DNA from 2 places in the Pseudomonas sp. BE134 genome. Region 1 is predicted to be linked to the other one. Evidence: predicted binding sites of a transcription regulator. Region 1 holds the regulator's gene; the other holds the start of a gene.
What was found. Region 1 encodes sigma-54, which starts transcription at its own class of promoters, with help from an activator protein. Its sites were predicted from a motif close to ANTGGCATNNANNTTGCTNT; they were not measured.
Positions count from the first base shown of each region.

Region 2: J2Y56_RS19735 (circularly permuted type 2 ATP-grasp protein) is a predicted target of sigma-54. The motif match lies at 6,436-6,455, and genes of this name have one in related genera.

Region 1 is NZ_JAVDUA010000022.1:35,845-43,402, reverse strand. It holds gene lptC (LPS export ABC transporter periplasmic protein LptC) at 1-378, shown strand, start outside; gene lptA (lipopolysaccharide transport periplasmic protein LptA) at 365-913, shown strand; gene lptB (LPS export ABC transporter ATP-binding protein) at 913-1,638, shown strand; gene J2Y56_RS18605 (RNA polymerase factor sigma-54) at 1,822-3,315, shown strand; gene hpf (ribosome hibernation-promoting factor, HPF/YfiA family) at 3,390-3,698, shown strand; gene ptsN (PTS IIA-like nitrogen regulatory protein PtsN) at 3,711-4,175, shown strand; gene rapZ (RNase adapter RapZ) at 4,178-5,035, shown strand; gene J2Y56_RS18585 (HPr family phosphocarrier protein) at 5,051-5,326, shown strand; partial or broken gene J2Y56_RS18580 (ZIP family metal transporter) at 5,380-5,691, opposite strand; partial or broken gene J2Y56_RS28510 (FagA protein) at 5,838-5,915, opposite strand; gene pmbA (metalloprotease PmbA) at 6,161-7,507, opposite strand.
Region 2 is NZ_JAVDUA010000024.1:50,257-57,814, forward strand. It holds gene J2Y56_RS19710 (3-hydroxyacyl-CoA dehydrogenase NAD-binding domain-containing protein) at 1-455, opposite strand, end outside; gene J2Y56_RS19715 (acetyl-CoA C-acetyltransferase) at 483-1,688, opposite strand; gene J2Y56_RS19720 (cytochrome c) at 2,282-3,103, shown strand; gene J2Y56_RS19725 (transglutaminase family protein) at 3,226-4,035, opposite strand; gene J2Y56_RS19730 (alpha-E domain-containing protein) at 4,032-4,982, opposite strand; gene J2Y56_RS19735 (circularly permuted type 2 ATP-grasp protein) at 4,995-6,404, opposite strand; gene J2Y56_RS19740 (ribonuclease E inhibitor RraB) at 6,799-7,143, opposite strand; gene J2Y56_RS19745 (hypothetical protein) at 7,357-7,558, opposite strand, start outside.

The DNA.
Region 1 (7,558 bases):
GAAATGACGTCCGACAAGGTCGAACACTTGAAGGCGTCCGAAGTCACGTTGCTGACTAATCCCGACCTGAACATGTTTCGCGGCACCGAGTTTCCCTGGCACGTCCAGAGTGAACACGGGGAAGTCAACCCGGACGGCACTCAGGTCGAGCTGATTGATTCGGTGCGCATCACCCGTTTCGACGAAAAAAATCGCAGGACCCTGATTACCACAACCCGTATGACTGTGTTCCCGCAGCAGCAATATGCGCAGACCGATCAACCCGTTAGTATCGACGGCGCTGGCGGTGTATCGACAGGCATCGGAATGAAAGCGTATTTGAAAGAAAGCAGGATACACCTGCTATCTAACGTAAGAGGACAGTATGAGGCTCGTTAAAACCCTCCCTATTTTGCTCAGTCTGGGCGCAGCACTGGGAAGCGTGAGCGCCTGGGCTCTGCCGAACGATCAAGAGCAGCCTATCCGCATACAAGCCGACGACGCCCAACTGGACGACAAGAATGGCGTTGCCACCTATAAAGGCGATGTGATCATCACGCAGGGCTCGATTAAGGTCACCGGCAACACCGTGACCATGACCCGCACCCCGGCTGGTGACATCGACGTGGTGACTTCGGTGGGCAACCTCGCCTACTTCGAGCAACTGCAAACCCAGGGCGATTCCAAGCCTGTCCAGGGCTGGGGTGTGACCATCCAGTACCATGCCGCGCAAAATCGCGTCGTTCTGATCGACAAGGCAAAAGTGGTCGACAAGGACAACAACATCACCCAAGGCGAGAAAATCGTCTACGACACCGAGAAAAAGCTTGCCAGCGCCGGTCGCGCTACAGGCAGCAAGGTGACCGAGTCGCGTCCGCGTATCGATATGGTGATCCAGCCCAAGCCGAAAACCGACGAGAAAAAGGCCCCGTAATGGCAACTCTGAAAGCTCAGCATCTGGCCAAGAGCTACAAGAGCCGCCAGGTCGTGCGCGACGTCAGCCTGTCGATCGACAGCGGTCAGATCGTCGGCCTGCTGGGGCCTAACGGCGCCGGCAAGACCACGTGTTTCTACATGATCGTCGGCCTGGTGCAGGCTGATCAGGGCCGCGTTCTGATCGACGATCTGGACGTCAGCCACCAGCCAATGCACGGTCGCGCAAAGGCCGGTATCGGCTATCTGCCGCAAGAAGCGTCGATCTTCCGCAAACTCTCGGTGGCCGACAACATCATGGCCATCCTCGAGACGCGCAAGGAACTCGACAAGGCCGGGCGTCGCAAAGAGCTGGAAAGCCTGCTGCAGGAATTTCATATCAGCCACATCCGCGACAACCTTGGCATGAGCCTGTCGGGTGGTGAACGCCGCCGCGTGGAAATCGCCCGGGCACTGGCTACCAACCCGAAATTCATCCTGCTCGACGAACCCTTCGCCGGCGTGGACCCGATTTCGGTCGGCGACATCAAACAGATCATCTACCACCTCAAGGCCAAGGGCATTGGCGTGCTGATCACTGACCACAACGTCCGTGAAACCCTGGATATCTGCGAAACAGCCTACATCGTCAACGATGGCCAGCTGATCGCCGAAGGCGATGCCGCCACTATCCTGGCCAATGATCTCGTCAAGGAAGTTTATCTGGGCCATGAGTTCCGCCTGTAAGCGTTGAGGTGTCTGGCTAGTCGACTGAGCGCTAATCGCGGTAAAAATCAACAGGTTTTTATTGTTACGGCGCTCTAGGCAAACACTTCAGTTTCAGGCATATAATTTGCTTATGTTTGGCGCTCCGGCGCCCTGTAGTGGATGGCGCATGTGCGCCGGCGAATAAGGTGTTAAGCCCCTGCCATGAAACCATCGCTAGTCTTGAGAATGGGCCAGCAGCTGACGATGACACCGCAGCTGCAACAGGCCATCCGCCTGCTCCAATTGTCGACCCTGGATCTGCAACAGGAAATCCAGGAGGCCCTGGAGTCCAATCCGATGCTCGAACGCCAGGAAGAAGGCGACGACTTCGACAACGCCGACCCCTTGGCCGACAAAGCCGAGCAGCCACCCAACGCCGACATTCAGGAACCCTCCTACCAGGAAACCGCCCCGACGGTGGACAACCTCGATGAAGGCGACTGGAACGAACGCATTCCCAATGAGCTGCCGGTCGATACCGCCTGGGAAGACGTTTACCAGACCAGCGCCAGCAGCCTGCCGAGCAACGATGACGACGAATGGGATTTCACCACTCGCACATCGGCCGGCGAGAGCCTGCAAAGCCACCTGTTGTGGCAACTGAACCTGGCACCGATGTCCGACACCGATCGCCTGATCGCCGTGACCCTGATCGACTGCATCAACAATCAGGGCTATCTGGATGAAACCCTCGAGGAAATCCTTGAAGCCTTCGATCCGGAACTGGACATCGAACTGGACGAAATCGAAGCCGTCCTGCATCGCATCCAGCAATTCGAGCCAGCCGGTATCGGCGCTCGCAACCTGGGCGAATGCCTGCTGCTGCAATTGCGCCAATTGCCAGCCAAGACGCCTTGGCTCGCCGAAGCCAAGCGCTTGGTCAGCGACTACATCGATCTGCTCGGCAGCCGCGACTACTCCCAGCTGATGCGCCGGATGAAGCTCAAGGAAGATGAACTGCGCCAGGTCATCGAACTGGTCCAGAGCCTCAACCCGCGCCCCGGCTCGCAAATCGAATCCAGCGAAGCCGAGTACGTCGTCCCCGACGTTATCGTGCGCAAGGATAACGAACGCTGGCTGGTGGAGCTGAATCAGGAATCGGTGCCACGGCTGCGGGTCAACGCCCAATACGCCGGGTTTGTCCGTCGCGCCGACACCAGCGCCGACAACACATTCATGCGCAATCAGTTGCAAGAGGCCCGCTGGTTCATCAAGAGCCTGCAAAGCCGTAACGAAACACTGATGAAAGTCGCCACCCAGATCGTCGAGCATCAGCGCGGCTTCCTGGAATACGGCGACGAAGCCATGAAGCCGCTGGTCCTGCATGACATTGCCGAAGCCGTGGGCATGCACGAATCGACGATTTCACGGGTGACCACGCAAAAATTCATGCATACCCCTCGGGGTATATACGAGCTGAAATACTTTTTTTCCAGCCACGTCAGCACGTCCGAAGGCGGTGAATGCTCGTCCACAGCGATCCGCGCGATCATCAAAAAACTGGTTGCCGCGGAAAATCAGAAAAAGCCGTTGAGTGACAGCAAGATCGCTGGTTTACTGGAGGCACAAGGCATTCAGGTGGCTCGCCGCACCGTCGCCAAGTACCGCGAGTCCCTCGGGATCGCGCCTTCGAGCGAACGCAAGCGGTTGATGTAGAGCCACGCCACAGCGTTCCAGTGGTAGATCATCTGATCTACCGCTTTATGCACTGGCAACGAAGGAGAAGCTGTATGCAAGTCAACATCAGTGGACACCAACTGGAAGTGACCGAACCCCTGCGCGCCTACATCGGCGAAAAACTCGAACGATTAGAGCGGCATTTCGACAAGATAACCAACGTGCAGGTCACGATGACGGTCGAGAAGCTGAAGCAGAAAATCGAAGCCACCCTGCATATTCCCGGCAATGAAGTGGTCGCAAACGCGGAACATACCGATATGTACGCGGCGATCGATTCACTGACCGACAAGCTGGATAAACAACTCAAAAAGCATAAGGAAAAGACCCAGAGCCTCCTCCAGGGCGCAACCGGTCGTTAACCCCCCCAATCCATGATCCGACTAGAAACCATCCTGACCCCCGGCCGTTCTCAAGTGAACGCGCCGGGTGGCAGTAAAAAGAAAGCCCTCGAGCAAATTGCCAACCTTATCCACCGCGAAGTACCGGATCTGGAAATGCAGGACGTCTTCGAGGCCCTGATTGCCCGTGAGAAACTCGGTTCTACCGGTTTCGGCAACGGCATCGCCATCCCCCACTGCCGGCTCAAAGGCTGCACCTCGCCAATCAGTGCGCTGCTGCACCTGGAAGCCCCTATCGATTTCGACGCCATCGACGGCGCCCCGGTTGACCTGCTGTTTGTGCTGCTGGTCCCGGAAGCCGCCACCGATGCACACCTGGAATTGCTCCGCCAGATCGCCAGCATGCTTGATCGCAAGGAGGTGCGTGAAAAACTGCGCAGCGCCCCGAGCAATGAAGCGTTGTATCAGGTTGTCCTGGACGAGCAGAACGGTCACTAATCATGCGCCTGATCATCGTCAGCGGCCGCTCCGGCTCAGGTAAAAGCACCGTCCTCGATGTTCTCGAGGACAACGGCTACTACTGCATCGACAACCTGCCCGCCGGCCTGCTGCCGGAACTCGCCGAACGAGCGCTGATTCATACCGAACTGCTGCAACCGCTTGTCGCTGTGTCCATCGACGCGCGTAACCTGCCGAGCCACCTTTCGCGGTTTCCCGAACTGCTCGAGGAAGTCCGTAGCCGGCATATCAAATGCGATGTGCTGTACCTGGACGCCGACGAAGAAACCCTGCTCAAGCGATTTTCCGAAACCCGCCGTCGTCACCCGCTGAGCACCGCCAACCGTTCGTTGGCCGAGGCAATCGAGGACGAAAGCAATCTGCTGGGGCCCATCGCCGATCTGGCAGATCTCAAAATCAATACCACCAACCTGAACCTGTATCAGCTGCGCGATACCATCAAGCTGCGCCTGCTGAATCAGCCGGAAGCCGGTACTGCGTTCCTGGTCGAGTCATTCGGTTTCAAGCGTGGCATGCCGGTGGACGCGGACCTGGTGTTCGACGTGCGCTGCCTGCCCAACCCCTACTGGAAGCCAGAGCTGCGTGCGCAATCCGGGCTCGATCAACCGGTGGCCGAGTACCTGGCAGCCCAACCGGACGTCGAAGAGATGTTCCAGGACATATCCTCGTATTTGCTCAAGTGGCTGCCGCGCTTTGCCGCGAGCAACCGCGCTTATGTCACCATCGCCATTGGCTGCACCGGAGGACATCACCGCTCCGTCTACCTGACCGAACGTCTGGGCCAGGTTCTGCAACAATCCCTGAAGAACGTCCAGGTCCGCCACCGCGACCTCAGCTAAAGGATTCACATCGCGATGCCTGCTCTGGAAATCGAAATCATCAACAAGCTGGGCCTGCACGCCCGTGCTTCTGCAAAATTTGTTGGCGTTGCCGGTGAATTCAAGGATTGCACGATTAGGGTAGGACGCACGCCGGAAACTACGGTCGACGGCAAAAGCATCATGGCCATGATGATGCTCGCTGCGGGCAAGGGCACCAAAATCCACCTGAGCACTGAAGGCGAGCAAGCTGATGAAGCGCTGCAGGCATTGGTGGATTTGATCAACAGATACTTCGACGAAGGCGAATAATACCGCGCCTGTAGCAGCTGCCGAAGGCTGCGCCAGCTGCTACAAAATTCGTGTCAGGCCAACGCCGTATCCATCACCATCATCAGACAAAACCCGATCAGCAAGCCAAGGCTAGCGAGCTTGTCGTGACCATTGCGTCGTGACTCGGGAATCACTTCGTGGATGACCACCAGTAGCATTGCCCCCGCCGCCAGCGCCAGGCCTAAAGGCAACAACAGCTCGGCAAAGCTCACCAGCCACGCGCACAACAGCGCGAATATCGGTTCGACCACGCCTGACGCCGCACCGATCAGAAATGCCTTGACCCTCGACATCCCCGCCCCGGCCAACACCAACGCAATCACCAGCCCTTCTGGCACATCCTGCTGTCAGTACCGATGCAAAACTGACCCACCCTACCGGTTGAAAACTGACCCACTTGGGCAAAATGCAGCTTTTGCGAGCTGCCCATGCTGTCCCAGGAGCAACACGTGGAAATCAGTGTTCTTATTCGTCAGGGTTTGTCTATTCGGTCCATCGCGCAACGGATCTGGCGACTCATCCAGCGCCAGCTTTCGAGGTACGGTTGCTCGTGCAAGGCAGAACTCATGATCCGGGCTCATTTGGTAATGAGATTTATTATTGGATGATAATGAGAAACAAAACAACTCGCTACTTGCTCAGTGTTAGTTATGGGAGCGAGCCTGCTCGCGATGGCGCAGTGTCAGTCGACATCGTTGGCGGATGTTCCACCGCAATCGCGAGCAGGCTCACTCCTACAGGGGGCTGGTGCCAGGCGCATAAAAAAGGCGCGCCACCCGATGGGGTGGCGCGCCTTTTGTGTAGCGGTAAGGGTTAGCTACCCGCCACTGTCATCCGCTCGATCAGCACCGAACCGGTGCGAATGTTGCTGCGCAACTCCAGGTCATTACCGACCGCAATGATCTGTTTGAACATGTCACGCATGTTGCCGGCAATGGTGACTTCCTGCACCGCGAACTGGATCTCACCGTTCTCGACCCAGAAACCCGCCGCGCCTCGGGAGTAATCGCCGGTGACCATGTTCAGGCCCTGGCCCATCAGCTCTGTGACCAACAAGCCACGCCCCATGCGGCGCAACAAAGCGGCCTGATCTTCATCCCCGTGGGTGACGAACAGGTTGTGCACGCCGCCGGCGTTAGCGGTGCTCGGCATCCCGAGCTTGCGCCCGGAGTACGTGCCCAGAATGTAGGAGACCAACTCACCCTTTTCGACGAACGGTTTGGCGTAAGTCGCCAGGCCATCACCATCGAATGCGGAACTGCCCATGGCGCGCATCAAGTGCGGACGCTCATCGATGGTCAGCCATTCCGGGAACAGCTTCTGACCCAGCGTGCCTTCCAGGAACGATGATTTGCGATACAGACTGCCGCCGGAAATGGCCGACAGGAAGCTGCCGAACAAACCACCGGCCAGTTCAGCGGAAAACAGCACTGGCACTTCGCAGGTTGGCACCGGACGTGCGCCCAGACGGCTCGCGGCCCGTTGCGCGGCACGCTGACCGATGCTCACCGGGTCGGCCAACAAATTGCCCTGACGGTTCACGTCGTACCAGTAATCGCGCTGCATCTGGCCATCGGCCTCGGCGATCATCACGCAGCTCAGGCTGTGGCGCGTCGACGCATAGCCACCGATAAAGCCGTGGCTGTTACCGTACACGCGGCATCCCTGATGGGTGCTGAGCGTGGTGCCGTCGGCATTCTTGATCCGGCTGTCGGTGGCAAACGCGGCGGCTTCGCAGGCCAGCGCTTGTTCGATGGCTTGTTCCGGGGTGATATCCCATTGGTGGAACAGGTCAAAGTCCTGAAGATCGCGAGCCATCAGCGCGGCATCAGCCAGGCCCGAAGCCTCGTCTTCGGAAGTGTGCTTGGCGATGGCCAGTGCCGCCGCGACGGTTTCGCGAATGGCGTCAGGACCGCTCGCCGAGGTACTGGCCGAGCCTTTGCGCTGGCCGACGTACAAGGTGATGCCAAAGCCTTGATCGCGATTGAATTCGACGGTTTCGACCTCACGCTGGCGCACCGACGTCGACAAGCCCTGCTCCAGCGACACAGCGACTTCGCAGGCGCTGGCGCCCTGACGCTTGGCTTCAGCAATGATCTGCTCGACTTGTTCTTGCAGTGCCGGCAACGCTTGTGGGCCGACGCTTTCAACTGCACTCATGCTGTTCTCCACTCAAATTCTGCTTTCGGTATGGCCTTCGAGCGACCGGGC
Region 2 (7,558 bases), on a different contig from region 1:
ACCCCGCCGCCGCCCGGCAACAGGCCAAGGGTGACTTCCGGCAGGCCGACTTGCACGGACGGATTGTCCAGCGCCACGCGGTGATGGCACGCCAGGCAGATTTCCCAACCGCCACCCAATGCAGCGCCATTAATCGCAGCCACCACCGGCTTGCCAAGGGTTTCCAGAGTGCGCAATTGCCCCTTGAGCGTCAGCACCCTGTCATAGAACGCTTTGGCTTCAGGTTTGCCGACCTTGATCAGCTCATTGAGGTCGCCGCCAGCGAAGAACGTCTTCTTCGCCGAAGTGATGATGGCCCCGGCAATGCTGTCTTTTTCCGCAACCAGACGGGCGACGCAGGCGGCCATGGCTTCGCGGTAAACCGCGTTCATGGTGTTGGCGCTCTGGCCTGGCAAGTCGATGGTCAGGACGACGATCTGGTCTTGACCTTTTTCGTAACGAATGGCTTCAGTCATGAACATGTTTCCTTGAAAGTCGGGGGCTCAGAGGCGTTCGATGATGGTGGCAATGCCCATGCCGCCGCCGACACACAGCGTCGCGAGGCCATAGCGCAGGCGCCGGTTTTCCAGCTCATCGAGTAACGTGCCGAGAATTGCGCACCCCGTGGCACCCAACGGGTGGCCCATGGCAATGGAGCCGCCGTTGACGTTGACCTTGTCCGGGTCGATGGCCATGTCCTTGATGAATTTGAGCACCACCGAGGCAAACGCTTCGTTGACTTCGAACAGGTCGATGTCATCAACCCGCAGGCCGGCCTTGGCCAGTGCTTTACGGGTGGCCGGCGCGGGGCCGGTGAGCATGATGGTCGGGTCGGTGCTGGTGACTGCCGTGGCGACAATCCGCGCCCGAGGCTGCAAACCCAACGCCCGGCCCTTCGCCTCGGAACCGATCAGCATCAGTGCGGCGCCATCGACGATTCCGGAGCTATTGCCCGGCGTGTGGACGTGATTGATCCGTTCGACATGGCTGTAAACCCGCAACGCCGTGGCGTCGAAGCCCATTTGCCCCATCATCTCGAAACTCGGCTTGAGCTTGCCCAAGCCTTCCAGGGTGGAGTCGGCCCGAATGAACTCATCGTGATCGAGCAGGATGATGCCGTTCTGATCCTGCACCGGCACCAGTGACTTGTTGAACGAACCGTTCGCCCGTGCCCGCGTCGCTTTCTGTTGCGAGTACAGCGCGTAAGCATCGACGTCCTGGCGGCTGAAACCTTCAAGCGTGGCGATCAGGTCAGCGCCCACGCCCTGTGGGGTGAAATGGCTGTGCAGGTTGGTCTCCGGGTCCAACGCCCAGGCGCCGCCGTCACTGCCCATCGGCACGCGGGACATCGACTCGACACCGCCGACCACCACCAGGTCTTCGAAACCGGAACGCACCTTCATCGCGCCGAGGTTCACCGCCTCAAGGCCTGAAGCGCAAAAGCGGTTGATCTGAACACCCGAGACGCTGACGTCCCAATCCGCCACTTGGGTCGCGGTCTTGGCGATATCGGAGCCTTGATCACCGATAGGCGTCACGCAACCGAGGACGACATCATCGACCTGACTGGTATCGAGCGAGGTGCGCTGTTGCAGCGCCGTCAGCAAGCCGGCCACCAGATTGACCGGTTTGACGCTGTGCAAGGCGCCATCGGCCTTGCCTTTGCCGCGGGGCGTGCGTAACGCATCGAATATCAAAGCTTGGGTCATGACGTCCTCGAACCTGGGCGGTGAGTAAATACTGAGCGCTCACTCTTATGCCGAGTCGGTTCGGATTCAATGACCGCAGTGCTCACAGACGTTGACGGACACGCTCAGACGGACGGTAGCCTGCTATGGGATTAACCGTTTCAGGACACGGAGCTGTCTAGCAAAAGGGCGCCCAAGAAGCTGGCAATAGGCCTCATGTCTTTTTTATAGCTTTTACCAACAGCTCCATACGAAATGGATCTAAACCACGGGTGACGTGGGCTCTAAGGTGAAGTGTACGAAGTTGTCGTCGGGTTTTGCCGAGGCGCTCGTCTTACAGGAAGTGCAACGCTCTGCCGTCATGGAGATATGCAGGCAGGCATCAGGAAATAACAATAAAGGCGGTCAAGCCATGTTCAAGCAATCAAAAGTACGTCAAGCGGGGCTCATTCTTTTCGCTACCACGCTGTTGTTGATTTTGCCGAATCTGACCAAGGTGATTGGCTAGTCGGTAAAAAATACGGCGTCAGGTATTTATATCGTCATTCCAAAATGTGACTGGCTCGCTACCCGAGCCAGCGTGGGTGTGCCAACCTTTATGGCATCTTCACGACATGGATGACGATCTATTGAAAACGCTCACTCTGATCGGGGCCTTGCTGTTCAGCACGCCTCTGTTTGCCGCACAGCTGAACCTTGAGCTGGGCGCGAGCAGTCGCACCTGGCAGACCGAGGAACTGCTCAAGCACCCTCGACTCCAGACTCTGCGCATTGCCGACGATGTTTCCTACAAACGGGAGATGAGTTATCAAGCGGTGCCGCTGGCGGCCTTGTTGACCGACATCAAGCCTGCTGACCATTTGCAAGCCGTGGCGCTGGACGGTTTTGCCGCCGAGTTGGCCGCGGCACCTTTGCTCAACACCCAAGGCGCGCAGGCATGGCTGGCGATTGAAGACCCGGCCAAACCGTGGCCGGCGCTGTCTGCCGGCAAGCCAAGTGCCGGGCCGTTTTATCTGGTCTGGAGTAATCCGCAGGCAGGCAATATCAGCCCGGAGCAGTGGCCATACCAAGTCGCCAGCATCAAACGTTTGGCGCCGGTGGCCGAGCGCTTCCCTGCCCTGCTGCCGGATCCGGCCTTGAAAGCGGACGATCCGGTCAATCAAGGTTTTGCGCTGTTTCAGAAAAACTGCCTGGCATGCCATCGACTGAACGGTGCCGGAGATGCGCAGTTCGGGCCGGATCTGAATATTCCGTATAGTCCGACCGAGTATTTTGGAGCGGACTTTCTGAAGCGGTACATCCGGGATCCGCAGAGCCTGCGCCAGTGGCCGCAGGCGAAGATGCCGGGATTTACCGCGCAGGTGTTGCCGGAGCGGGATCTGGACATGCTGGTGGGGTATTTGAAGCATATGGCCGGGCGCAAGGTTAAGCCCTGACACCATCAACCCTGGAGGGAGCAAGCCTGCTCGCGATGGCGGTGTATCAGTCACAGATTTGCTGACTGAAAGACCGCTATCGCGAGCAGGCTCGCTCCCACAGGGTATTGTGGTGCTGCAGATTATTGCTGTTGGACCGAGACAACCGGCATCGGCGTTGGCGACACAAACACCTTCGCATGCATCTGTTCGCACCCGCCCCCCCGGCGCATCCCGCGTACCGGGCAGGCATCCAGATAATCCAGGCCCACCGCCAGTTTCAAGTGGCGCTCCGGACGAGCCAGTTCATTGGTCACGTCAAAGCTGTACCAGGCATCATCCAGCCAGGCTTCAGCCCAGGCGTGACTGGCCAGGTGTTCGCTGTTTTCGCTGTACAGATAACCCGACACATAACGCGACGGAATGCCCAGGCTGCGCGCGCAGGCGAGAAACGCATGGGTGTGATCCTGACAGACGCCTGAACGCCCGGCGAAGGCTTGAGCCGCGCTGGTGTCGACTTCGGTTGAACCCGGCGAGTAGGTCATGTGCTGGTTAAGGCCATGCATCAAGTCGATCAGCGCAGTGCGGTCCCGACGGGTTTTGCATTCCTTTTGCGCGAACGCTCGCAAGGCTTCGTCCGGCTCGGTCAGGCGTGTGAAACGCAGGAACGGCAGGGCCGACTGGCTTTCATGCTCAGCTTCACGCAGTTCATCGATGTCGACCTGGCCACGGGCGCCGATGATGATTGCCTCGTGCGGCTCGTCCATGGTCAGCACGTGCAAAATGTTGCCAAACGGATCGAGTTGCGCGCGTACCGGGCGCGGCAGGTCGAGTTGCCAGCTGAGCACGTGCTGACGCTCGCTGTCGTGGGGTGTCAGTCGCAGGTACTGGATGCTCGCCCGCACCTGATCTTCATAGTGATAGGTGGTTTCGTGGCTAATGGAAAGTCTCATGCAGCCTCCAGGTATGAACTGTGAATGGCGTTGCCCAACTGGCGCACCAGCGGGATGAACTCGGTCAGCCAGGCGTGCAGGCCTTCTTCGAGAATTTCGTTGATGCCGGTGTAGCGCAGGCGCGCGTCTATCTCAGCGGCCAGACGTTGAGCCGGACGGCCGTTGGCCCCCGGCAGACTGGCGAGGATCTGGTCGATTTCTTCGGTACAGGCGCGCAATGAGCGCGGCACATCGGCCCGCAACAACAGCAACTCAGCCACATGCCGGGCACCGGGAGCATCGCGGTAGACCTCGGTGTACGCCTCGAACGACGACAGCGCACGGAGCAATGCGCTCCACTGGTAATAGGCGTGCGCCGTACTGTCACTGACGGCTTCGGCTTGATCACCGGCCATTTCGTAGCGCGCATCGAGAAGGCGCAGTGTGTTGTCAGCCCTTTCGATAAATGTTCCCAGACGAATGAAGCGGAACGCATCGTTACGCATGATGGTGCCGTAGGACGCGCCCCGAAACAGGTGGGAACGTTCCTTGATCCATTCGCAAAAACGACTCATGCCGTAGCGGCTCAACCCCTGTTCGGCAATCCCGCGAATCTCCAGCCAGGTGGCGTTGATGTTTTCCCACATATCGGCGGTGATTCGCCCACGCACCGCATGGGCGCTGGCCCGAGCGGCACCGAGGCAGCTGTAGATGCTCGCCGGGTTGGCCGCATCCAGGGCGAAGAAATGCAGCAGCCGTTCGGCATGCAACGCGCCGTGGCGCTCCAGATAATCGTCCAGGGTACCGGTGATCAGCAGCGGCATGGCGAGTTCGTGCAGCCCGTCACCGCGACCATCCTGTGGCATCAGCGACAGCGAATAACTGATGTCGAGCATCCGTGCGAGGTTTTCCGCCCGCTCCAGGTAACGTGACATCCAATACAAATCCGAGGCAGTTCTACTTAACATGGCAGGCTTCCTTCAATCCTCGACCACCCAGGTGTCCTTCGTTCCGCCGCCCTGTGAGGAATTCACCACCAGAGAGCCTTCACGCAGGGCGACACGGGTCAAACCGCCGGGTACAACCCGGGTTTCGCGGCCAGACAATACAAACGGACGCAGGTCGATGTGGCGTGGAGCAATGCCGTTTTCGACAAAGGTCGGACAGGTCGACAGGGACAACGTCGGTTGCGCGATGTACGCATGGGGCTTGGCTTTGATCCGCGCACGGAACGACTCGATTTCCGCCGCCGTCGCCGCCGGCCCCACCAGCATTCCGTAACCACCGGAGCCCTGGGTTTCCTTGACCACCAGATCGGGAAGATTGGCCAGTACGTGGGACAGTTCAGAAGGGTTTCGGCACTGGAAGGTCGGCACGTTTTTCAGGATCGGCTCTTCATCGAGGTAGAAACGGATCATGTCAGTGACAAACGGATACACCGACTTGTCATCCGCGACTCCAGTGCCGATGGCATTCGCCAGCACCACGTTGCCTGACCGGTATGACGACAGCAGCCCCGGAACGCCCAGCATCGAATCCGGGTTGAACGCCAGTGGATCGAGGAACGCGTCGTCGAGGCGACGGTAAATCACGTCGACGGCTTTCGGCCCGTCGGTGGTGCGCATGAACACCTTGTCGTCCCGCACGAACAGGTCTGCGCCTTCCACCAGTTCAACCCCCATCTCCCGCGCCAAAAAGGCATGCTCGAAAAACGCGCTGTTGAAGCGACCCGGGGTCAGCACCACCACGCTCGGATTGTCGATCGGGCTGGAGCTTTTCAGGGTATCCAGGAGCAAGTTCGGATAGTGATCGATGGGCGCAATGCGTTGCGCCGCGAACAGTTCGGGGAACAACCGCATCATCATCTTGCGGTCTTCAAGCATGTAGCTCACGCCACTGGGTGTACGCAGGTTGTCTTCAAGCACGTAATACGTGCCGTCGCCGTCGCGCACCAGATCGATGCCAGAAATGTGCGAATAAATATCCCGATGCAGATCCAGCCCTTGCATCGCCAATTGGTATTGCTCGTTGGCCAGCACTTGCTCGGCTGGAATGATGCCCGCCTTGATGATGCGCTGCTCGTGATAGAGGTCGGCAAGGAACATGTTCAATGCCTTGACCCGCTGAATGCAGCCGCGCTCGACGACCCGCCATTCACTGGCAGGGATGCTGCGGGGAATGGTGTCAAAGGGAATCAGGCGCTCTGTCCCTTGCTCATCACCGTAGAGCGTGAATGTTATCCCGGCGCGATGAAATAACAGATCGGCCTCGCGTCGCCGTTGTGCCAAAAGCTCGTCAGGCGTTTCGGCCAGCCAACGGGCAAACTCCCGATAATGCGGGCGGACCAGGCCGCCGGCATCGTACATTTCATCAAAATAGGTGCGGATCATGCCGTACTCCTTGTCACCCGGACATCTAGGCTTCGCAAGGCCCGTGCCATCGGCATAAACGCTTAGATATCAATCAGTTGTAAATACACATCGTCAATACCGCACCAACCCTGTGCAGCAAACGCCCCAACTTGATTGCCCCCGCTTCATTGCAAGGCGACGTTGTCGCCTATCACCAGCATAGTCAGAGTTGATTTCACTGCCCGGTCGCCGGTGCGGATAATCCGTGCATTCGCTGGAAAAACAGCCCGAACCTCCCTTTCGCCGCCTGCTCAGGCGGTTTTTTTTGCGCCGGGTTCTTGTTTCAGGGTTTTGCCGGAGGGGTTTTACCGCCCCATGAACTAAAACGGCCAACCCGAAGGTCAGCCGTTAGCGCGTGTCACTGTTCATAAGATTATGCGAGTAGCCCTCGTACCTCCTGTTTGACGCCCCATCCTTCGATGATGCCGCCCAGCGGCTCGACCACGGCCTCAAAACATTGCTCGAAATCGCCGATATCATCGTAAGTGGCGTACATGACTTTGCTCAGTTCAAGCGCCCATGCGCCATCGTCGCGCACACTGATTTGCGCATTCAGGGACTCACCACGGTAAAAATGTCCTGCTGCCCTGCGGGCCCGCTCCTCGTCGGGGAAAATGGCGTAGAACTCGATGGGATGGAATCTTGAAAAGTCGAAACCGCCTTCTTTCATGCGGCGCAGCACCGAGCTGCTGATGTCTTCTTGATAGGCTGTGCTCATGAAACGTCCCCCTCAAAGTGATGGATAGACTTTCCGTATTCCCGGCACGCGCAACCGAGTGGTGCGAGCGATGCGGCAATCTCGTTGCCGTTGGGAAGCAAGCATGTAGCTGACAAGACCAGACCTTAGCGATCCGTTCGCTGATCTCGATTGCAGAGTAGCCTCAAGAGAGAGCCGCTGCCAAGGCCTGGATGAGAATGTGACAGGAGGTGTTCAGATTGGCGTGATACCGAGGATTTGTATGCTGTTCTGGGCTTTAAGGCTTTTGACGCTCGCATCAGCGGTTCGCCCTTCCAGATCATTCAGATCCAGTTCGGCGGCGACAGGAAGAAGCCGGGCCTTGATGAGTTTGGCTGCTTGCTCGTTGTCCGGGCACTCGTCGCACTCAAAGACTTCATCGATTGTTTCACCGTGA